Regions from separate parts of the Brevibacillus sp. HB2.2 genome, predicted to be linked through region 3. Evidence: riboswitches for the same ligand, from Rfam matches in the RefSeq annotation. Region 3 holds a riboswitch; each other region holds the start of a gene.

Region 1 (5,994 bases), on a different contig from region 3:
TGATGAAACGAAAACGACTTCGGAAGTCAAATACGAGGCTGCGAAGGATGGATTGCTGTATCCACACATCTATGGACCGCTGAATCAAGATGCGATCGTGGATAGAAAGCAAATGAATCGGATAGACGGCCAGTGGCGTCTGGGAACGTCCATCCGCTAACTCTACCATTTAAACCATTTGAGTAGCGCAAGCACTTCTTGACGCTTGGCCTCAGGTAGCTTGTCGAGTCTGCGCAAGAGAAGATCGATTCGCATGCGCTGTTCCACTTCGGATTCAGGTACCTTCTGCCCCTTCACCCATTGTCGTTTCAGGCGGACGGGATCGGTATCAGAGATGATCCGAAGCAGCTTTCTTTCCAACAAATCTAAGGAAGCCATAGGTGAAACCCTCTTTTTCGTTTAATCCGTTTCTTCTATTATAACACGGGTACATAAAGAAACCATGATTGGCGCACAATGGTAAAGGTGTTGAATATAACCCTTTGTAGGAGGCGTATCGATTATGGCGAAGCCGGATGACCGTTCTGACAACGCAGAAAAGCTTCAACAGATGATTTCCAATACGGAAGAGAACATTCGTGAGTCCGAAGATTACCTGACGGCTCATGCTGGAGAGATTTCTGCAGAGGAAAAAGCAAACCTCGAGGCGAAGAATCATCGTCGCGAAGAAAGCATCGAGGGATATCGCGCAGAAATCAAGGATGAATCTACGCAGGCATAACCTTGCTACCAAACGTCTGGCGCCAACTACGCGTCAGGCGTTTTTTCATTCTATCGGGCAAAAGTGCAACAAAACATGATTTGTTTTGCGAAACATGGTAATCTGTAATGGTACAAATTGAATAAGAGGAGAAAGACTTATGAAGCGACCAGAAGATACACGCGTCGTTGTCGGCATGTCCGGCGGAGTCGACTCCTCCGTGACGGCTTACCTGCTTAAGCAACAGGGATATGACGTCATCGGCATCTTCATGAAAAACTGGGATGATACCGATGAATTCGGCCACTGCACGGCGGAAGAAGACTTCCAGGATGTCCGGCGCGTCTGTGAACAGATCGGCATTCCATATTACACGGTAAACTTTGAAAAAGAATACATGGACAAGGTATTCCAGTATTTTTTGGATGAATATAAACGAGGCCGTACACCGAATCCGGATGTCATGTGCAACCGTGAAATCAAGTTCGGTGAGCTTCTCGCCAAGGTGATGGATCTGGGGGCGGATTATATTGCTACCGGCCATTACGCGCAGGTCAAGTACATCGATGGCGAGTACAAGCTGATTCGCGGCGCTGACAACAACAAGGACCAGACTTACTTCTTGAATGTATTGGGCCAAGAACAGCTTTCCAAAACGATGTTCCCGATTGGTCATCTCCCGAAACCGCAAGTAAGGGAGATCGCGGAAAAAGCAGGACTCTATACAGCGAAAAAGAAGGACAGTACAGGGATCTGCTTTATTGGGGAGCGCAACTTCCGCGAGTTCCTGCAAAACTATTTGCCAGCCAAACCAGGAAATATCGAGACCGTAGATGGAGCAGTCATCGGTACGCACGACGGGCTGATGTACTATACATTGGGCCAACGACAAGGCCTAGGGATAGGCGGAGGTCATGGCACAAGCGGGCAGCCTTGGTTTGTTGTAGACAAGGATCTGGAACGGAATGCCCTGATCGTTGGCGAAGGCTCTGATCATATCCGTCTGTACTCGAAGAGTCTCTTGGCGACCAACGTGAGCTGGGTGAGTGATAAGAAACCATCCGAAACGTTTACTTGTACAGCCAAATTCCGTTATCGTCAGCCAGATCAGGGAGTAACCGTTCACCTGCTGGAGGATGGCAACGTAGAAGTTGTATTTGATCAACCGCAAAAAGCAGTGACACCTGGTCAGGCTGTCGTCTTCTACGATGGGGAAGTGTGCTTGGGTGGAGGTACGATTGACAAGGTACGCTTAGTCGATAAAGAGAACTAAGATAGACGGGGGAAGCACTCGGTGGATGCTACGAAAAAATCAAAAGTGATTATCGTTTCATTTTTGGCGGGAGCAGTTCTCTTGGCGATCATCTCTTATTTCGGGATGGCCTCCATGGGTAAAGAGCATATGGCGACGATCCAAAACGTCATCAAGGAGAACGGCGGGGTTGTAAACGCGGGTGGAGTGACAGCAGTACCGATGGATGAAAGTCCTTTTACCAACAGCGGAAAAGGCAATACCATCTACCGTATCTACTTTACGAAAGATGGGCAAACGTTGACGGCTTGGTATCGTGCTGATAACGAATCCTCCATCAAGAAAGAGCCGGAAGCGTGGATTCTGCCGTAATAACGAGGATAAACCTGACTGGGAGAGTGAAGGCATCACATGACCCAATATGCTGGATTGCGTGAACTGGCTGAACTGATTCGAAGACTCGAGCCAGAGTTAGCGGGTGCACAATTAAGTATTCTTGCTCATGAAAATAAAGAGGAAATCGCAACATTGCTAGTGGAAGGACTCGGGACAAAAATTCCTGTCCAACACAGCTCTGGCGAATATGCGAATCATTTGGCGATTTTGCGTGTAGGAGCGAACAAGTACACCTTTGCGCAAGATTGGAGAGAAGTGTACATCAGTGAAATCAATTACTGCGCGTGTCGCATACCTCCAGGGGCCCACGGATTGTTGGTTCGCCATATCGATTATCCAGGCGTGATTTATGATGTCTCACGAAAACTGGCCGAGTATCAAATCAATGTTTCCAAGTTGAATGTATCCCGCGAGCAAAAAGGGAAGAATGCCCTGCTTATCTCTGTGACTGATGAAGAGATTACACCAACGATTGTATCTGCCATCGAAGAGCTGCCCCAAATCACCAAAGTGTTATCTCTACAGTAAGCGAATCATGAAAAACAAAAACTGCCCGTTGTTAGTAGCGGGCAGTTTTTTTCGTGGCGAATCTGAGTCCTTGACTAATGAAGACTGGCAAAACGGACGAGTGATTTTCGTTGGCAAATTCCTTAAAGGAAGCCTTGATTTGGCCCTTCCCCATGGAGGACAATCGTTCGATCATCGCCAGCGATTTTTCTTTGACCAAGAATCGCCCATCGTTTTCCAACTCCCCGATGGTGAGGAGTGCATGGACGTTGAGGTCATCTGTCAGCAGGCTCGGCAATTGACTCTCCTTCGCAAGCAGCACGCTCTCATTCCAGTGGATAGAGGGACTACCGGCAATATACCGCTGGAACGCGTGTGGTCTGGACAGAAGCACATGCAAGACAAATAAGCCGCCTAGCGAATGTCCCAAAATCGCTTGCTGGGTCCGATCGATGGGGAAGTCGTTTTCGATGCTAGGCTTGAGCTCCTCCTCTAAAAAGGTGAGGAACTGCTCGGCTCCCCCCATTTGTGGCCACTCGGCTCCTTTTGGGCTGTCAGGAAGCTCTGAGGCGGGAACTTCATACGTGTAATCATAGAAACGGGCAGGATGGTATGGAGCGTCTGTTGGATAGCCAATCCCGACGACGATAGCAGGATACACCCCAGTTCGTTCAGGGCCACGTGATTGTATCCGTATCGCTTCGGTCACGGTTGCAAAAACAGAGTTTCCATCTAGCAAATATATGACGGGAAAGCCTGATTCCGGAGGGGGATCGGCAGGTATACTTACGAAAATGTGATAGTCACGCTCTTGATAAGTCATGATTCTACGGTAGGAACGAGGTATGACGACAGGTTGATAGTCGGTGCTTTTCATGAGGGCGACTCTCCAATCTCTCCAAGGCTAACCAACACGCACAAAATCTATTATATGAACGAGAACCAGAGATTGGCAATAGCCGAAAAAGGAGAATAGTTAGTTTTCGAAAAGAGCCCATACTGAGCTTGACTCCTACGATATATTGAGGTAAAGTAAGTTTTACCAACTACATATTGATGCGGTAAGGTGTTTACCAGCCAGATTTGGTAGACTTAATAGGGAAGTCGGTGAGAATCCGACGCGGTCCCGCCACTGTAATGAGAGAGTTCCATTTGCGAAAGAAGGCCACTGATCATGAAGGATCGGGAAGGTGAAAATGGAGCGATGATCCAAAAGCCAGGAGACCTGCCTAACCGCTTGCACTGTTTACCCTACGGGAGATAGGGAAGTGTTCGAGCGCTCAATTCGCATTGGCGAATTGCTAGATGGAAGTCATCACGCGCATTCGGCATGTAAACGTCGGATGCGCTTTTACTTTGGCTAAATAACATACATACAGAGTAAAAATAGCAAGGATAGGATGAGGGACATGCTAATCGCTTATGATTCAAAAACAGGAAACGTCCGACGATTCGTCAACAAAATTAATTTGCCACATGTGGAAATTGATCAAGATATGGTGCTGGACGAGCCATTCATTTTGATCACATACACGACGGGATTCGGACAAGTGCCGGAGAAGGTGGCGACGTTCCTGAAGCGAAATCATGTCCATCTGCGCGGGGTATCTGCCAGCGGCAACCGCAACTGGGGAACCAGTTTTGCCAAAAGCGCGGATACGATCGCGAGCCAATATGGCGTTCCGGTGATTTCTAAATTCGAACTGTCCGGTACCGGCCGTGACGTGGAACAATTTACGAGTGGGGTGGCAGCAATTGCGGCATATTGAATTGAACAACGAACTGATGCAGCGTGGCAACGACGGATTTTATCAACTGGAAAAGGATCGGGAAGCGGTTGCGGTCTTCATGGAAGAAGTGCAGTCCAACACGATGACCTTTGGCAGTGTGAAAGAACGCATGGACTATTTGATCGAGAATGATTTTTATGAAAACGTCTATGAAACATACACGGTTGAGCAGGTCGATGAAGTTTTCCGTTTGGCCTATGACGCCGATTTTCAATTTGCTTCGTATATGGCTATCTCCAAATTTTATAAAGATTACGCTTTGAAAACGAACGATAAATCGATGTACTTGGAGCAGTATCCAGACCGGGTGGCCGTTGTGGCACTGTCACTTGGACAAGGTGACTTTGAGCTCGCCAAGCGTTTAACGGTCTCCATGATGGATCAACGCTTGCAACCAGCGACACCAACCTTCCTGAACGCAGGCAAAAGCCGCCGGGGAGAAATGGTTTCCTGCTTCTTGCTCGAAATGGATGATTCACTGAATTCCATCAACTTTATTTTGGGAACTTGTATGCAGTTATCCAAAATTGGCGGCGGTGTAGCCGTGAACCTGTCCAAGCTTCGCGGACGAGGAGAGCCGATTAAAGGCGTCGAGGGCGCAGCAAAAGGTGTTATGCCGGTTCTCAAGCTGTTGGAAGATGCGTTTTCCTACGCGGATCAAATGGGGCAACGCAAAGGCTCAGGTGCAGCGTACTACAACATCTTCGGCTGGGATATTAACGAGTTTCTCGATTGCAAAAAAATCAATGCGGATGAAAAAGCCCGCATCAAAACGTTGTCCATCGGCCTGATCGTACCAAACGTATTCTACAAGCTGGCTGAGGAAAACAAGCCATTGACTGTGTTTGCTCCGTACTCCGTGTACAAAGAATACGGCGTGCATCTGGATGATATGGACCTCGATGAGATGTACGAGGAGCTCTTGGCTAACGATCGCATCAAGAAAAAGACCGTGATGAGCGCACGCGAGATGTTGACCAAAATCGCGATGATCCAAATGGAATCGGGCTATCCGTACATCATGAACAAAACGAATGCGAACAACAACCATGCGCTGAAAGATCTCGGTTCGGTAAAAATGTCCAACCTGTGCACGGAAATCTTCCAGCTACAGGAGACTTCGACGATTACCAATTACGGCGAGATGGATATCATCCGTCGCGATATTAGCTGCAATCTGGCATCGCTCAATATTGTCAATGTGATGGAACGCAAAATGATCCGCGAATCTGTCCACGAAGGAATCGAAGCCATTACAGCCGTGAGTGACATGACGCGTGTAGAAAACGCTCCAGGCGTTCAAAAGGCAAATCGTGAGCTGCACTCTGTAGGTCTCGGTGCGATGAATC
Region 2 (5,994 bases), on a different contig from region 3:
TACAATACTTTAACCATATGGAGCTACCAGTGAGTAGAACAGCATGAATGATTAAGAAAGTAATCAAAGAATGAATACTAATCATGGAGCTAAAAACAATTAATAAGGCACTTTGTGCAAGATAATTTGTTAAGGACATTTGTCCATATAATTTTAATGGAGACAATATAGCTTTTATCTGATTCCATTGCAGAGAAATAATAAGGATGCTAACCATCATCGAGGAAACTAAATAATCTTCTAGTATTTCAATGCCTGCTGGAGTAATCTCTACTGAGCTATTTACAAAATATAAAATGACATAAGCACAAATGATCCCAATTAAAAAAATCAAAACATGCTTTACTTTCGCATAAATATTTTCAATTATTTTAAATTGGCCCATGGTAAAACCTATCATCATCAGCGATAACCATTTACTAATTGCTGAGAAAAGTTCTAGCCATGCAATTCTCTCCCCATAATACGGTTGACAAAAGGCAGTTACGATAGACAAAATGATTAGGATTATCGTTACCACTAAGTTCGTCCATTGATTTGTTTTAAAAAACAGAGCTATAAATAGGCCAAGGACAGCGTACTGCATCAGCACATCGTGAATACCTGACGGTGCATAAAATGTATGGATCAGTCCTAGTACAAATAAGAAGCAGATTCTGCGGAAAAACAGAAGGTAACGGTTCTTTATTTGTTGTTGGGATCGATTCATAAAAAAGTAGCTTCCAAGTCCAAATAAGAAAAATAGAATTGGATAAAATTTACTGTTAAAAATATAATACAGTCCAGCATGTAATTCATTATAATTCGACACATTATTCATCACCTGAAAACTATTTACAAGAAGTACCCCAATCAAGGCAAATCCTCGTAAGTAATCCATAATGTCTATTCTTGTATACGAATTTATTTTATTCATGTAGAATCTCCTCATTGAAAATATTCATTTAGATTAAACACCTTACCTACCTTTATCTTTTCAACTCCCCAAGTCGGTTTCATGACTTAAACATACACGTTATCTTTAGACAAATGAATGACTGCTGTCTTACAATACAGAATACAATCTTACTAAATCGTAAAATTACCAGAGCACCTCATTTAAAGAAGTTAGCCATAGACGAAAAGGTAAATCGTACGGAAGCGAGAATGAATCCAGTGGCAGAAAACGACTTTCTAAATAGTCATAAAAAAAAATGCCTCCGGTGACCTGTTGCAACCAAGCTCACCAGAGGCATCTATTCGTTATAGGGGGGGTGATAGTGTTCCCCTTACATCTCTACCTTCCGCTTCCTTCTCAATACATGACGTTCCTTCGCTTTTTCATACTGAATGCGCTCTTCCTCAGTATCAGGAATGACACCAGGCACGATCGTCGGCTTTCCTTGATCGTCGAGGGCAATCATCGTCAGATACGCGCGTGCTGTCATGCGCTTTTCCCCGGTCAACAAGTTCTCCGCTTCCACTCTCACGAATACTTCCATCGATGTCTTATGGGTCCAGGTCACATATGCCTCCAGGTTGATCGCTTCCCCTGTCTTGATTGGCGCAAGAAAATCGAAGGAATCGCTCGACGCAGTGACAACAGGCTTACGGCAATGTCGCATAGCTGCGATGCAGGCGATTTTATCTACATAGGCCATGACTTTTCCACCGAAAATGGTATGGTGGTGATTGGTATCCGGTGGAAAGACGAGATCAGTCAAAAAGGTTCTCGATTGTTGGATCGGTCGTGCTTCTGTCATCATTTGTGTGGCTCCTCTCATCGCGTTCACCTTCCCGACTGAGCTGTCAAACGATTCCGAATCGCCTTCGTTGCCGCAACCATGTTTCGTAATGACTGAACGGTTTCTTCTCTTCCTCTCGTCTTCAGCCCGCAATCCGGGTTTATCCAAAATTGATCCGGTGGAAGTACTTGCACACCTCGTGCTACCATATCTTCCATTTCTGAAACAGCTGGAACTCGGGGGCTATGGATATCATATACGCCGAGCCCGATGCCTTTATCATACGTACCTGTTTCGAACACAGACACGAGCTCTCCGTGGCTACGTGAGGTTTCAATCGAGATCACATCGGCATCGAGTTCGCTGATGACGTCCATGAAATCATGGAATTCGCAATAGCACATATGTGTATGAATCTGGGTGCTCGGCGCAACAGTGGAAGTCGCTAGACGAAACGCTCTGACACCCCACTCGAGATAAGCTGCTTGCTCTTCTTTTTTGAGCGGAAGTCCTTCGCGCAGCGCTGGTTCATCGACTTGAATCATGAGAATCCCCGCTTCTTCCAAGGCTTCTACCTCTTTTCGCAATGCCAACGCGATTTGTTCGCACACTTCTTGTCTGGAGACATCGTCTCGAGCAAACGACCAATTCAGAATAGTTGCTGGGCCCGTTAACATACCCTTCATTGGTTTGGCGGTCAATGATTTTGCATACACACTTTCTTTGACCGTCATTGGTGCCACAAACTCCACATCTCCGTAAATAACAGGTGGCTTCACGCAACGCGAGCCATATGACTGCACCCAGCCGTTTTTCGTGAACAAAAAGCCATCGAGCTTTTCGCCAAAATACTCAACCATATCTGTTCGTTCGAACTCACCATGGACGAGGACATCCAGACCGAGCTCTTCTTGTATTTTGACCCATTCCTTGATTTGCGCATGAATGAAAGCGTCGTATTGCTCTACTGTCCAGTTCCCTTTTTTAAACTGCTGTCGGGCTTGACGAACCTCCGCCGTCTGCGGGAAACTACCGATTGTGGTCGTTGGCAACAGTGGTAACTTCCACGTATTTTGTTGAATCTCTCGACGTTCGAGATAAGGAACACTTCTTTCAAGTTTGGCAGCAGCGACTTGACGTAAAGCATTCTTCACTTCTAGACGATTCCTCGCTGGAGATAATGCGAGCTTTAGCAAGTCCGCTTCATTTTGAGCGATCTCTTTTGAAATGACGTACTTACCATATCGGAATCCTTGGACTAAAAGCTGTACTTCCCCTAGTTTTTCGTCGGAAAACGCCAATGCAGACACGACTTCCTCTGGCAATTCGCTCTCTGCTTCAACTGTTACAGGAACGTGCAACAAACTGCTAGACGGTTGCAGCCACAGCTTTTCGAGTGGAACGATCTCGGAAATTTCATTGACCAGCTCCCATTTCTCTTCAATGGACGCACGCCATATGTTTCGACCGTCGATGATTCCCGCTGCGAGAATCTTGTCTGCTGGAAACCCGTGTGTTTTTAGATGAGTCAAATTGCGCTTCGCTCCGTGTACAAAATCAAGACCGATTCCTTTTACCGGTAAGGAAACTAGCTCCTTGTACCAATCCACCGCTTCAAAATAGGTTTGCAGCATGCATTGTAGATGCGGGAGTGCTTGACCGATCTGCGTATAGATACGTTTGATGATGGCGCGTTCTTGCTCAGAGACATCCAGTACAAATGCAGGCTCATCGATTTGCACCCATTCCACGCCGTGCAGCTCTAACTCCCGGAGAACGTCTATGTAGAGCGGAACGAGTTGATCCACGACGATCTCAAATTCGTTTTTCTCATATCCTTTAGACAATTTGACAAACGTATACGGGCCTACAATAACAGGCTTTCCGATGATGCCATACTTTTCTTTGGCCTCCAAATAGGCCTGGAGAGGCTTGTTCTCGGTTATGGCTGGTTGTCTTTCACCGAACTCCGGGACGATGTAATGGTAGTTCGTGTTAAACCATTTCGTCATTTCGCTGGCAACAGCTTCCTTCGAACCGCGAGCCATGGCGAAGTATGTGGCTAATGAAACCGGGCCTCCCTCGTATTCATAACGCTTGGGGACCATTCCAAACATCACAGCCATATCCAGCATGTGATCGTAGTACGTAAAGTCACCCACAGGGATCAGCTCGACCCCTTTTTCCTGCTGACGTAACAGGTTTTGGTGACGGATTTGCTCCATTTGCTGTACCAGGCTTGCCTCATCGATGCTGCCTGCCCAAAATACTTCCAATGCCTTTTTCCACTCCCGGTTCTTCCCGATCCGTGGATATCCCAAATTGCTGCTCTTCATGAGCTTCCTCTCCATTCTTCATTCGATCTTGACTTGAATCCGCCCAATAAAAAAGGCATCTCCAACGATCAAAAAGAACGTTAGAAATGCCAAATAAGCACTGAGATCACAGCATCCTAACACCTCCCTATCTCCCGTAGGTTAAGCAGTGTCGTCGAAACAGGCAGGTCTCCTGACTTTGGGATCATCATCTGCACATACCTTCCCAATCCGATTGGATCAGTGGCTAATAAATGTGCCGACTCCCCTCATACAGTGGCGGGACCGTGTCGGATTCTCACCGACTTCCCTTTTCATCCTTGGTCGATCTTGATAACCAAAGAACCTGTTCCCACTCCTATGAAATTATCATGGTTCTGTGAAGTGCCCCAGAAAACGAGCAGGGCAGCATACTGTTCATACCGTAACACAGAATCCATTTTTTGTCATACTAAAATCTAAAATCATCGTCCGTCAACGGCTCTACGTTTAGTGTACGGACATAACCATTTCCTTTTTTCGAGAAGAAGTCATGCTGCTTTGTCTGCGTGCGAATGCCGTTCAGCACGATCGGGTTCACTTCTTCCTCCGGGAATAGCGGGTCCAGCCCCAGATTCATCAATGCCTTATTCGCGTTGTAGCGCACGTAGGCATGAACCTCGTCAGCCAATCCGATTTCGGTATACAACGAAGTCGTATAGGCCTCTTCATTTTCTTGCAGCTCATGCAAAAGGGCATACAGCTCCTCTTTTGCTGCGGTCTGCTCGACCACACTCAGGCCTTGGTAGACTTCTTGCGCGAGAACGCCGACATAGAGTCCGTGGATGCTCTCGTCACGAACAATCAGGTCGATAATTTCCCCGCTACTTGTCATCTTTCCTTGCCCCGCCAAATAGAGCGGATAGAAGAAGCCGCTGTAAAACAGATAGCTTTCCAGGAAAACGGACGCTACCATCGCCATGTACAAGTCTTTCGGTTTCTCAATCTCTTGATAGCGTTTGGAGATGAGGGCCGCTTTCTTTTGCAAATGTGGATTGTTTTCTACCCACGAAAAAATACCGTCAATCTCTTCGGTCGTTGCCAGCGTTGTAAAAATACTGCTGTATGATTTGGCATGGATTTGCTCCATCATGCCCATGAAGGCGAGAACCGCTTTTCTTTGCAGTCCATCGACATGCTCCATGATCTTCGGCATCCCTACTCCACCCTGAACCGTATCCAGCAAGGTGAGACCGCCCAATACTTTTTTATATGTGTCCCGTTCAGTCGCACTGAGCTCCATCCAGGCCATCTTGTCATCTGACAACGGAATCTCATCATCCGTCCAGAACTGCATGATGTTTTGATTCCAAAACGTCATCGTAAAATCGTCGTCCGGCCTGTTCCAATTGACTGCTTTCATATGGCGTTCCTCTTCTCTTTTTGCTTGATGCTTTTCCTTATATGAATCGACTTCACTAAACTGCGCAGCTAATGCACTCTTCTACAGTCAAATGCTTCGTACGCGTATAGTAGAGCGACTTCAGACCTTTTTTCGCTGCGTAAATGTAATAGCGAGCCAGTTCTCTGGTTGAAATATTGCTGTTCACGTGCAGTACAGTCGAAATTCCTTGGTCGATGTGCTCTTGAATTTCGGCAATCAGATCAATCACTTTGAATTGGTCGATCACATACGCCGATTTGTAGTAAAAATAGTTTTCCTGCGACAAGTATGGCATCGGGTAATACGTCGTAGAGTTGGCATACGTTCTCGTTTCGATATGCTCGACGATTGGCATCACGCTAGAAGTCGCGTTCTGAATGTAGGAAATGCTCTGTGTCGGTGCAATCGCCAAACGGTACGCATGATAAACGCCATGCTTTTGCACCTTTTGCTGTAGCTCCGCCCAATCTGCTGGTGTCGGAATGTGCATTCCTTCAAAGAGAAGCTTTGCTTTTTCCGTCCGCGGGCTGTA
Region 3 (5,994 bases):
TGCCACGCGCTGATTCATCAGCCCCGCCAAGTCTCGGAACATACGGCCTAACGGATGTTGTGGGACGAGTCCGTCGCCTACTTCGTTTGTGACCAGCAAAACGGTGCCATGGTAGTCTTTTAGCTTGTTTACCAGCACATCCACCTGCTGGAGCACACCCTCAAAAGACTGCTCCTCCCGATCATGCAAAAGCCAATTGGAAAGCCAAAGGATCAAGCAATCAATCAAAATCACTGTCTGCTGTTCTTGTATGTCCTTTTGTGCTCCGAGCTTCGTCAGCCATTCTGTCAATGCATACGGCTCCTCAATCGTTTGCCAAGGAAAGTTGGACTGCAAGCGGCGATCGCGATGGTGCAAGATCCGCTCTTCCATTTCCTCATCAGTGATTGGTGCGGTCGCGATGTAAACACCCGAGGAGCCCAAATGAGCCGCGTATTTTTCGGCAAACGTGCTTTTTCCGCTGCGTGCTCCACCTGTTATTAGTACGATCATGCTTTTGTCTCCTTACACTTGCGATTGCAAAATAATTTGCGGCAAATGATGAACAGGATGCTCCATGACAATCGGTCTGGTTCCGTATACAGCCTCTATTCTGTCACTTTGCAAAATGTCTTTTGGTGTGCCGACGCTTATCTGCTTTCCTTTATGCAGCATCAAAATGCGATCGCAGTAGAGGGAGGCCAGATTCAGATCGTGCAGCACAGCAATGACCGTCACCTGTGTCGTCTTTTGCCATTTTCGCACGATGTCCATAAGCTGAATCTGGTACCCGATATCGAGGTAAGTCGTGGGTTCATCGAGCAACAGCACCTGAGGTCTCTGAATCAATGCCTTCCCCAAAGCTACGCGCTGCTTTTCCCCACCACTCAACTGATCCAGTGTGCGTTCTTCCAAATGTTCAAGGCCGAGCATTTGTACGATTTCATCAATAAGCGATGCGACATCCTGCTTCTCTTCCCCCAGCCAATTTTGGTAAGGAAAGCGCCCCATCTCCAACACCTCTCGGACTCGAAAGCCCACTGGCGGCAGCCCCTCTTGCTCCAATACAGCCAATATTTTTGCAAGCTCTTTGCGTGGATAGGAATGAAGCTTTTTCTCCTGAAGCAAAATATCTCCTGCATCTGCCTTGATGACCCCTGAAATCATTTTCAGCAAGGTGGATTTACCGCTTCCATTTGGTCCGATAATGCCAAAAAATTCTCCCTTGTCCACGCAAAAATCGATTCCGTGCAAAACTGGCGTATCCTGATACGATTTTTGCAAGCTGTGCACATTGATCATTGCATACGTTACCTCTTCCTAAAGCGTTTATTTTGCTTTAATAAATACGCGAAAAACGGTGCACCCAGAAATGCTGTCACGACACCGAGCGGGATTTCCGTTGGACTTAGCAGCATTCTGGCGAGAGTATCGGCCCACAGCACATAGATACCACCGCAGATCGCAGCCATCGGCAGTAAAATTCGATAGTCAGGACCGACAAGCATACGGACGAGGTGCGGTACCACCAGGCCAACGAACCCGATAATTCCCGCGATAGAAACCGCCGCTGCCGTCAGGAGCGTCGAGACGACCAGAACCACCAGCTTCGTTCGATCTACATGGACGCCGAGATGCGCAGCCTGCCGCTCGCCTAACGCAAATAGGTTCAAGGAACGCGCATAGCTTACCAGCACTATTCCGCCTATGACCAAGTACGGAATCAAGACATACGTAAAGGCCCAGCCCCGAAATGACAGGCTGCCCATCAGCCAGAACACGATCTCATTCACCGTCTGATCCGATAGCGACACCATAAAGGAAACGAGTGAGCCGAGAAAAGCCTGCACAACAACACCAGACAAAATCAGGGTCTCCGTTTGTAGCTTTCCTTGGGTGTTCGCGAGTCCGAGTACGATCCATAAACTGAGCAGTCCTGTAAGAAAAGCGACAACAGGCGTGCTCCATGCACCCAAAAAGCTGATTTGCAAGCCAAACAGGATCAAAAAGGCTGCTCCGACAGCAGAACCGGATGCCACGCCCATCGTAAATGGATCTGCGAGCGGATTGCGCAAAACTCCCTGGAAGCCCGCCCCCGCAAGAGACAAGCAGGCGCCAATCAAAACAGCCAATACAACGCGTGGAAAACGAACCTTCATGACAATTTGCTCAGATGACTCCGGCCACGTTACGGTGATCCACTCAGACAAGCCCGGGATTTGATGGAGCAGGATGAGCCATACTTGCGAAATGGGGAGGTGTGCCGCCCCCATCGAGATACTGATGACTATTGAAGCCAGAAGGACGAGACAGCTGGCTCCTCCCCATATGAACAATCGATTCTTCATTTTATTTCACCAAGTCAGGGTAAATCGCCTTCGCTACTTTAATCAAGCCTTGTGTAATACGCGGACCAGGACGGGACAAAATATTTTGGTCCATGCCAAAGATTTGTTTTTCACGAATCGCCTTCATTTTATCCCAGCCATTACGCTTGGCGATCATATCCTCCAGCTTGACGCCAGTCTTTTCATCGGTAATTCCACTCGCATACAAAATGACGTCTGGATCGTTTTGCAAAATCTTTTCTTCACTGATCGGATTCCAGCCCTGTGTATCAGAAGCAATGTTCGTCGCTCCAGCCAGTGTGATGAGCTCGTCCATGAATTCACCTTTTCCGACTGTCCAGCCTGGGGAAAACTCAAGGTATACCTTTTTCTTCTCTTCTGGTTTTACATGTTTCACTGCTTCTTGAACGTACGCGATATCCTTCTTCATTTGCGCGACAACTTTTTCGGCTTGTTCTTGTTTGTTAGTGATAACTCCCATCGCCAACACATTGTTTAGGATGTCATCCATCTTTGTCGGATGGGTAATGTAGACGGGCATCCCGAGAGATTTGAGCTTGTCAGCCACTGGCTTCTCCATCGAAATCCCACCGACGACCATATCTGGCGTTTGAGCGAGAATCGCTTCTTCATTCGGTTTGACGACGCCACCAATTTTCGGTTTTGTCTTCGCCGCTTCTGGATAATCATCATAGTCTGAGACAGCTACGATCCGATCTTCCAAGCCTAATGCGAACAAAATCTCTGTCTCGGCAGGTGATGTGGAGACGATTCGCTCAGGAGCTTTTGCAAAGGTTACTTCTTTTCCTGTCGCATCCTTGACTGTCAACGGATACGTTGTTTGTTTTGCAGACTGCTCGGCTGTATTCTCTTGCGGTGCTGTCTGCGGTGCACTGGTTTGTCCACCAGGTGCTGGCTGGCTGTTATCGTTACCCGCACAACCTGCGAGGCTCGCCGCAACAAGTAGTGGGATCATGAATCGCAATGAACGTTTCATATGTAAAACTTCCTTTCTGCGTGTCTGATTGACTGTACCTTCCAATAAAAAAAGCGACCCTTGCTTCCATTCGGAATTCAAAGGGTCGGCACCTCAGGGCAAACAGACAGGATGGTCTGCTTCCTGAAATAGGCCGATCCTTTCCGCGAAGGCAACAGGCACAAAAACAAACAGGCAGGTCTCCTGGCTTACGGCTGAGGAACGAGCCGATTTACAGTGGCGGGACCGCGTCGGATTTTCACCGACTTCCCTTTTCACCCGATCTTTTTGAGAAAAGACGAGGCACCTATTTGCTGTTACGTTTGAAATTGTCACAGTCCATGACTCATCCTACATCATAGCATTCCTTGGATGAAAAAAGAATGACAAACACGTTAGCCATTACTTTCTTGCCTGCTAAAAATGAAAACGCCTGAACAAAAAGTTCAGGCAAATGGAATGCTTTTGGCAAAGCTTTTACCCTCGTTTGTGCAAATAATCCAGAATGCCCATGGCGCACACCTGTAAATCGAGCTTGAGTACTCCGAAAACTTCGTGGTCATCATTGATGCCTTGTAACTGTAGATGCTCCGAGACTCGTTCCAATAACTTACGAGACAGATCAGCATAGGTTTGTCCAGCAGCAAGTGTTGATTCTCCTTCCGCCACAAACACTGGGAGCCACTCACGTATTTGACGGTACACATCGTCTACCTGTTCAGACATCCCAAAATGACCAAAGTAAATACGATTCAGCTTGCGCGCTTCAAATCGACGTAGAGACGCTAACATGGCATCCGGGTCAAACTGATTCGGAGAAGTAGATGGCAGCACGAGGTGTACACCATCCTTTTTAAGCTGCGGATAAAGTACACCTGCCGTATCACCTGTGAACATGCCGCGGCTAACGGGATCGTAGATGCTGAAGTGATGATTGGCATGCCCTGGCGAATCCAGAAACTCCAACACGCAATTCGCTCCGATCTTTAGTGTATCCCCGTCTCCACGAATCAAAATCCGCTCTTCGGGAACAGCCTCAATCGGATCAAACAATCGATCAAAATCATCATGATACACCGCTCTCGCCCCTGCGATCAGTCGGCTTGGATTAACGAGGTGACGTGCACCTTTCGGATGGACGACGATCTTTGCGTTTGGGCAATCCTTTAGAAAAAGTCCCACTCCTCCCGCATGATCCAAATGAATATGCGTCACAATGATGTATTTTACTTGTTCCGGGGTAAAACCGAGCTTGGCGAGGCCGGTCTTGATGTATGGGACGGAGGGGCTTGGCCCTGTTTCAACCAAAGTCAGTTCTTCTTCAGCGATGACATAAGTCCCCGTGCGTTCCGCCCAGCCCATATCGAAACCGTCTATTAAATGGATGCGCTCCCCTAAGTAAATTGGCTGTGATGATTGCATGTAAATGCTCCTCCTTTTCAAAGGTGATTTTGTTGCGAGAATATTTACACTTTATCATCAATTTGGGACGTACTGGTAATATCAACACAAATTCTTCATATTTTCATCGTAATATGAGGGTAGTAAAAACAATTCTTTTACCTGGAGGGGTGCAAAATGGGTCAGCTTTTCTCTGAGTTACGACCTGAGCATGAGAAGTTTATCAAGAAGCAGCGAATGTTCTTCGTTGCCTCTGCTCCTATGGACACAGATGGTCACGTGAATCTTTCACCGAAAGGGTACGATTCCTTTCGCATCCTATCGCCTACCGAGGTGGCCTATTTGGACCTGACCGGAAGCGGAAACGAAACCAGTGCTCATCTACAGGAAAATGGCAGGATTACTCTCATGTTTTGTGCATTTGAAGGCCCCCCTCTCATCATGCGCTTATTCGGCAAAGGAACGGTTATTCTCCCAGATTCGCCTCGGTGGGATGAGCTTGTAAAAGACTTCCCGCTTCTGCCCGGTGCTCGTCAAATCATTACCGTAAACGTACAGGAAGTAAAGACTTCTTGCGGCTGGGCTATCCCCTTCTATTCCTACTCAAAAGAACGCGACACCCTTCAGAAATGGACTTTGGCTAAAGACGAGCAGGAACTGCTTGCTTATCAAAAGGAAAACAACGTAGTAAGCATGGATGGCTTGCCAACACCCTTGGGACAAAAGCTTTTTCCCGCAGTAGGTGGGGATAACGAAGCGTAAAACGCAAAGAAGCTGCCTTGCTCGCAGCTTCTTTGTTTGAAAACTCTTTACTTGCTGGTATAAATGACCACTGCATCGCGGAGAAACTCGGCTACACCTGGCTGTTCCTTGTCATAGTAGGCAGTAAAGCGCGGGTCATCGACATACATCTGGGCAACACCTGCGTGCGCTTCTTTGCTGTAGCTGTCCCAATAAAAGCTGAGCCATTGACGGTGAAGATCTGCTGCTTTTTGCGCCAATTCATGAGCAGGATCACCTGTCGAAAAAGCCTGCGCCAATGTATCGTGCAGCTCTTCGTTCAATTTCTCCAGCGCGGCATACTGTTCTTCTGTCATTCCTTTGACCATCTCATTCGATTTGTCGATTTGGTCATTTCCGTATTTCGCTCGAATTTCTGCCCCGTACTTCTCTTCATTCTCATCAATCATCTTTTGCTTGAAGCCTTCAAATTTTTGTTGGTCACTCATCGTTTTGGTCCCCTCTCTTTGTGCTAATGTCAAATCGACATTGGCGATTAACGCATCCAAT
Region 4 (5,994 bases), on a different contig from region 3:
GAAAATGAAGGGATTCACGGGTACCACGAGTTGGGGATTTATCGCTATTTACTTCAACTGAAGCAGTGGGAAGAGGAGCAGGGCTATCAGAATGAACGGTTGGAAAAACTCAGACAGTACGATCGCGAGAACCAGACCACGCTCTTGACGACTTTGGAAACTTTTTTGGATGCCGCTGGCAAGGTCAACAAGACAGCAGAGCGTTTGCATATCCACATCAATACGTTGAGCTACCGGCTGAGACGAATTGAGGAGATCATGCGTGTCGACCTCGACAATATGAACCAGCGGGCTGCCTTATATTTAGAGTTGAAAATAGCCAAATTAGATAGGGAACAGTAGTTCGTTTGTGAATTTTCACAAATGAAAAGATGCTAAAATTAAAGGAATCTCCAAGGAGTATGCCCGAAGATACGCTGTACAATAATAGTAACCGCAAAGAAATTGGCGTTTCCAAGGAGGACATACTTATCATGATCGTTGGAATTCCAAAAGAAATTAAAAATAATGAGAACCGCGTAGCCATTACTCCGGCAGGTGTAGCTGCTCTGGTACAAAACGGACATTTGGTTCGTGTAGAAACAAGTGCAGGGCAAGGCAGTGGTTTTACGAATGAAGATTACAAGGCAGTAGGCGCTGAGATCGTAGAGACAGCAGCAGAGGCATGGGCGTCTGACATGGTCATGAAAGTAAAAGAACCACTCCCTGCTGAATACGGATATTTCCGTGAGGGTCTGATTCTGTTCACGTATTTGCATCTCGCACCAGAGCCTGAATTGACTCGTGAATTGCTCGATAAAAAAGTGATTGCAATCGCTTACGAAACCATCCAGCTCGACAATGGCGCTCTGCCACTGTTGATGCCGATGTCTGAAGTAGCAGGTCGCATGTCCGTTCAAATCGGCGCGCAATTCCTGGAAAAGCAATACGGTGGAAAAGGCGTTCTGCTCGGTGGCGTACCAGGCGTGCCAAAAGGCGAGGTAGTCGTAATCGGCGGCGGGATCGTAGGAACAAACGCAGCGAAAATGGCGCTTGGACTGGGTGCAAATGTAACCATTATCGATGTAAACGCAGACCGTCTGCGCCAACTGGATGACCTGTTCCAAGGTCGCGTTCAGACGCTGATGTCCAATTCCTTCAACATCGCAAACGCTGTGAAAAAAGCAGATTTGCTGGTAGGCGCTGTACTCATTCCAGGTGCTCGCGCTCCGCGTCTGGTAACAGAAGACATGGTAAAAGAGATGTCACCTGGTTCAGTGATCGTAGACGTTGCGATTGACCAAGGCGGATCGATCGAAACCGTTGACCGCATCACGACTCATGACAAGCCAACCTATGAGAAGCATGGTGTGATTCACTACGCGGTAGCGAACATGCCTGGTGCAGTCGCTCGTACATCTACATTGGCCCTGACCAACGTAACTGTTCCTTACGCGGTACAATTGGCGAACAAAGGCTACGCACAAGCGATTCGCGACAACAAAGCATTGGCAAAAGGCGTAAACGTCATCGACGGAAAAGTAGCTTACAAGGCTGTCGCTGATGCGCATAACCTGCCGTATGCTTCTATCGAAGAAGTTTTGCTGGTGAAAAACTAGCTTCAACGGTAAAAAGCAATGAAGAAACTGCTTGTCCGAGCTTACGGCAAGCAGTTTTTTTATTTAAACTCTCCTCCAAGCTATATAGATCAACCCCTGTCTTGACTCCTTTTAGAAACGTCCCGCGAATTTGCTCGGCTACCTGTTCTTCGGAGCTTTTTTGTACGAAAGCAGGCGTAACTGTACTCAACATTTCACGAACGAACCCCTTTAGTCGTTCACCTTCATGAAAGACTTATCCCCCTGTGTGTGGTGGTGCTGTTAGGATTTGCCTGCTTGATTGGAAATATGTATCACGTATAAAGGTTACATCCTCCCGAAAAAGTATGGTATTCTACTATGAGGTAAAAAGGTAGAAACGGAGTAAGGAGTGCAGCCGATGTATCAGCTCATAAGAAAATATCTGTTCCAGCAAGATGCGGAAGAGATTCATGAAAAGACAATTGGTGCCTTAAGGCTGGTGGAGGATTCTGCTCCAGGCAAAAGCATCCTGAAGATGATCTATCAGGTAAAAGACCAGCGGTTGGAGAATAAGCTGTGGGGAATGACTTTTCCGAATCCAGTCGGACTTGCAGCCGGTTTTGATAAAAATGCAGAAGTTTATCATGCGTTGGGTGCTCTTGGTTTTGGGTTTGTGGAAATCGGGACATTGACGCCACAGGGGCAGCCAGGCAATCCGAAGCCTCGATTGTTCCGATTGCCGGAACATCAAGCTGTCATTAACCGGATGGGCTTCAACAATCACGGTGCGTATTTGGCTTCCCAGCACTTAGTCGATTACGCATACTCAGATGTTCCGATTGGGATTAACATTGGGAAAAACAAAGTAACGCCGAATGAAGAGGCGGCCATTGACTATAGCAAATGTATGGACATGCTCTATGCATACGGTCACTATTTCGTCATTAACATCAGCTCTCCGAATACCCCGAATCTTCGTGACTTGCAGGAAACGGAGAGCTTGCGTCATTTGGTGCGTGCAGTAAAAGAAAAGGCAACCGAAATGGAAGGGCGTTCCATCAAGAAAAAGCCGATCTTGCTAAAAGTAGCGCCAGACATGTCAGATGAGCACATGCGCGATGTTGTTCACGCTGCTGTAGAAGAAGGCATTTCCGGAATTATTGCTACCAATACGACACTGTCACGTGAGGCCGTTTCCGGACATCGATTTGCCGAGGAAGCGGGCGGACTGAGCGGTAGACCTCTTACAGAGCGTTCCACTGCTTGGGTGAAGGAGATTTATCAAGAAGTAGGGGACAAGGTACCAATCATCGGTGTCGGCGGTATTTATAACGGCGAAGATGCCTACGCGAAAATCCGGGCAGGAGCCAGTCTTGTTCAGGTGTATACGGGGATGATTTATCAGGGCCCAGGTATCGCCAAACAAATCAACAAAAAACTGCTCAAGCTCATGCAACGCGATGGTTTTAAACATATTAGCGAAGTAATTGGCGTAGACGCAAAAGAATAGAAAGAATAAGTATGCATAGGTCGATGGCTCCTTTGTAGCGGGTCATCGACTTATGCGTTTTTGCTTATATTCTTCCGATTTATGTAGTGATCCGGTATAATGATGTGGGACAAACATGAATTGTCAGTCAATTGCATATAGTCGGCGTTAGGTGCCTTTATGTGACGCATAAAGGGTAACAGGGAATCGGGTGAAAGTCCCGAGCGGTCCCGCCACTGTAACCAGGGAGCTCTCTTTGAAAAGGAAACCACTCATCTTCGTATGGGGAAGGACAAGGAGCGCATGGATCTGGAAGCCAGGAGACCTACCTAGTAGCCACACCCACAGAACCTTCGCGGAAAGGAGCGGTGAATACGAGGCAATGAGGCTGTCTAGTCAGTCTGTTGTTTTGTGTGCACATCTCGTCCACTGATGGATGGGATTTTTTTGTTTGGAGGAAAGAATGAAAGTCAGTGAAGGAGGATAAACATGAATCGATCTCGTCTCGTATCTACTTGTTTGATGATCGCGGGCTTTGTCTTGTATTTTTTGCTCAATGAACCTGAGACAGGACATGCAATGCACATCATGGAAGGGTATTTGCCATTATCCTGGGCCTTATTTTGGTGGGCTGTGTTCTTGCCATTCTTTATTCTTGGGATTCGCTCGATTAACAAGATTGTAAAAGAACATCCCGAGATGAAGCTCCTTATTGGCGTTGCAGGAGCATTTGCCTTTGTTTTATCTGCATTGAAAATCCCTTCGGTTACAGGCAGCAGCTCTCACCCGACTGGAACGGGCCTTGGCGCCATTATGTTTGGGCCTTTTGCGATGTCTGTGTTAGGGAGTATGGTGCTCTTGTTTCAAGCCTTGCTTTTGGCGCATGGAGGTTTGACTACGCTAGGGGCAAATGCTGTATCCATGGCAGTGGTAGGACCGATGGTGGCATACGGAATCTATCGGTTGATTATGAAAGTGGCCGGAAGTCAGCGGCTGGCGGTTTTTGCGGCGGCGGCTTTGGCTGATCTCGCTACCTATGTGGTGACTTCGCTTCAACTGGCACTCGCATTTCCAGCTGAATCTGGCGGAGTGTTGGCTTCGTTTGCCAAATTCGCAGGAATATTTGCGTTCACGCAAGTACCGCTCGCCATCAGTGAAGGTCTGTTGACCGTTCTTGTTTGGAACTGGTTGTTATCTTATAACGCAAAAGAGCTTACACAGCTTCGTTTGCTCAAACGGGAGGAATCGCTGTGAAAAAAGGATGGAACTGGCTTTTACTCTTGGGGGTAATCGTACTGGCTACTGTCCCGCTGTTGCTGGTGCAGGATTCGGAATTTGGCGGCGCAGACGGCGTGGCAGAAGAAGCGATCAAGGAAATAGCTCCGAACTACGAACCATGGTTTCAACCGCTAATAGAACCGCCAGGGGGAGAGACGGAGAGTCTATTGTTTGCGGTGCAGGCGGCGTTGGGAGCGGGAGTGGTTGGCTACGCCGTGGGCTTGTACAAAGGTCGGTTGGATAAACGCAAAAAATGAACGGGTTGCAGCTTGATTCTCTCTCTTATCAAAACAGGCTAAAACATCTGCCGCCAGCTCATAAGCTATTGCTGGCGAGTGCAATGCTACTGCTCGTCCTGGTGGGACATGTATGGATGCAGATGGCGGTCGTGGTTTGGATGACGGTATGGGTAGTGGTGTATGCCCGTATTCCTGTCCGTATCTACTGTGCCTTTATGATCGTGTCACTCTCGTTTTTCGCGGCGGGGCTCCCTGCACTATTGATTGAAGGGGCGAGAGCAGGAGGAGTACAGGTCCAGGTCGCGGCAGCATGGGATTTGGGTTCGTATGTGCTCTATGTGCCGGTGTCCTCCTTCAGTAAAGTTTGGATCTTATTTTGGCGGACCATGGCGAGCTTATCCTGCTTTGCTTTCCTTTTGTTTACCGTGCCGTTTGCCGAAATCTTGCAGGTGCTTCGCCGGCTTCATATGCCTGTTCTTGTGACTGATTTATTAATGATCATGTATCGATTTATTTTTGTGTTGGTAACGATTTCTCACCAGATCTGGATTGCCCAACGTTCGCGCGGAGGTCATCGCGGCTTCCGGGCGACACTTCGGGATGCAGGGGTTCTCGTTGCGCAATTGTTTGTCAGAGCGATGCGCAAATACGAAGCCCTGCACAAAGGAATGGCGGCAAGAGGTTTCGGGGAGAGCATGCAGGTGCTCTCGTTTCATTCCCATGCCCGCTCGCGCCGCTATGAGTGGGAATCAATCGCAGGCTGTATCCTGCTGGTGCTGCTTGAGTGGTGGACAGGAGGTTGGCGGTTATGACATCACGGTTGTTGGAGTTCATCGATTTGCAGTACACGTATCCAGGAGGGCGGGGACCAGTCCTGTCAGGGCTGTCCTTATGGATTCCAGAGGGGAAAAAATGTGTTCTTTTGGGACGGAATGGCTGTGGGAAGTCGACCCTGTTCTTGCATGGAAACGGGATCATCGAGCCACAGCAGGGACAGGTGCTGTGGAAGGGGAAACCGCTTGTCTACAAACGGGCCGCATTGCAAGAGATGACGCAAAAGGTAGGCTTGGTCTTTCAAGATCCCGAGCATCAGTTGATCGCAAGCACAGTGGGGGAAGATATATCCTACGGTTTATGCAATCAGAAGCTGCCTGTGGACGTAATCCGAGCAAAGGTAGAAAAGGTGCTGGATGCATTCGGGTTAAGAGAGCTGGCTGAAGCTCCGATTCATCATTTGAGCCTGGGGCAAAAACGGAGACTGGCACTCGCGGGGGTCATGGTCATGGAGCCAGAGCTTTTGCTATTAGACGAGCCTACTGCGTATCTGGATCGCTATCAGACCAAAAATTTGCTGCGGGAGCTCGATGCTATTCACCGGCAAGGAACGACTGTTTTGATGGCAACACACGATATGGATATTGCGTTTGAA

The links. Region 3 has a riboswitch for cobalamin ahead of HP401_RS15025 (ABC transporter substrate-binding protein). Riboswitches for the same ligand answer to the same signal wherever they lie in the genome.
Region 1: it holds a riboswitch for cobalamin, as region 3 does, so the genes downstream of both, nrdI (class Ib ribonucleoside-diphosphate reductase assembly flavoprotein NrdI) here and HP401_RS15025 (ABC transporter substrate-binding protein) in region 3, are expected to answer to the same signal.
Region 2: it holds a riboswitch for cobalamin, as region 3 does, so the genes downstream of both, metE (5-methyltetrahydropteroyltriglutamate--homocysteine S-methyltransferase) here and HP401_RS15025 (ABC transporter substrate-binding protein) in region 3, are expected to answer to the same signal.
Region 4: it holds a riboswitch for cobalamin, as region 3 does, so the genes downstream of both, HP401_RS24495 (energy-coupling factor ABC transporter permease) here and HP401_RS15025 (ABC transporter substrate-binding protein) in region 3, are expected to answer to the same signal.

What each region holds. Positions count from the first base shown of each region.
Region 1 is NZ_JABSUV010000025.1:4,480-10,473, forward strand. Features, by position in the region: gene HP401_RS30220 (DUF952 domain-containing protein) at 1-160, shown strand, start outside; gene HP401_RS30225 (hypothetical protein) at 163-378, opposite strand; gene tlp (small acid-soluble spore protein Tlp) at 503-721, shown strand; gene mnmA (tRNA 2-thiouridine(34) synthase MnmA) at 861-1,973, shown strand; gene HP401_RS30240 (hypothetical protein) at 1,995-2,324, shown strand; gene HP401_RS30245 (ACT domain-containing protein) at 2,364-2,876, shown strand; gene HP401_RS30250 (alpha/beta hydrolase) at 2,908-3,732, opposite strand; cobalamin riboswitch at 3,903-4,102, shown strand; gene nrdI (class Ib ribonucleoside-diphosphate reductase assembly flavoprotein NrdI) at 4,265-4,624, shown strand; gene nrdE (class 1b ribonucleoside-diphosphate reductase subunit alpha) at 4,611-5,994, shown strand, end outside.
Region 2 is NZ_JABSUV010000025.1:10,677-16,670, reverse strand. Features, by position in the region: gene HP401_RS30280 (DUF418 domain-containing protein) at 1-916, opposite strand, end outside; gene HP401_RS30275 (acyl-CoA thioesterase) at 1,269-1,745, opposite strand; gene metE (5-methyltetrahydropteroyltriglutamate--homocysteine S-methyltransferase) at 1,769-4,060, opposite strand; cobalamin riboswitch at 4,206-4,404, opposite strand; gene nrdF (class 1b ribonucleoside-diphosphate reductase subunit beta) at 4,491-5,441, opposite strand; gene nrdE (class 1b ribonucleoside-diphosphate reductase subunit alpha) at 5,497-5,994, opposite strand, start outside.
Region 3 is NZ_JABSUV010000018.1:115,356-121,349, reverse strand. Features, by position in the region: gene cobU (bifunctional adenosylcobinamide kinase/adenosylcobinamide-phosphate guanylyltransferase) at 1-492, opposite strand, end outside; gene HP401_RS15035 (ABC transporter ATP-binding protein) at 505-1,281, opposite strand; gene HP401_RS15030 (FecCD family ABC transporter permease) at 1,290-2,327, opposite strand; gene HP401_RS15025 (ABC transporter substrate-binding protein) at 2,329-3,324, opposite strand; cobalamin riboswitch at 3,481-3,629, opposite strand; gene HP401_RS15020 (MBL fold metallo-hydrolase) at 3,781-4,725, opposite strand; gene HP401_RS15015 (pyridoxamine 5'-phosphate oxidase family protein) at 4,882-5,466, shown strand; gene HP401_RS15010 (MerR family transcriptional regulator) at 5,514-5,994, opposite strand, start outside.
Region 4 is NZ_JABSUV010000043.1:13,601-19,594, reverse strand. Features, by position in the region: gene HP401_RS24510 (PucR family transcriptional regulator) at 1-342, shown strand, start outside; gene ald (alanine dehydrogenase) at 474-1,598, shown strand; gene HP401_RS24500 (quinone-dependent dihydroorotate dehydrogenase) at 1,978-3,069, shown strand; cobalamin riboswitch at 3,202-3,395, shown strand; gene HP401_RS24495 (energy-coupling factor ABC transporter permease) at 3,538-4,302, shown strand; gene HP401_RS24490 (energy-coupling factor ABC transporter substrate-binding protein) at 4,299-4,583, shown strand; gene cbiQ (cobalt ECF transporter T component CbiQ) at 4,580-5,377, shown strand; gene HP401_RS24480 (energy-coupling factor ABC transporter ATP-binding protein) at 5,374-5,994, shown strand, end outside.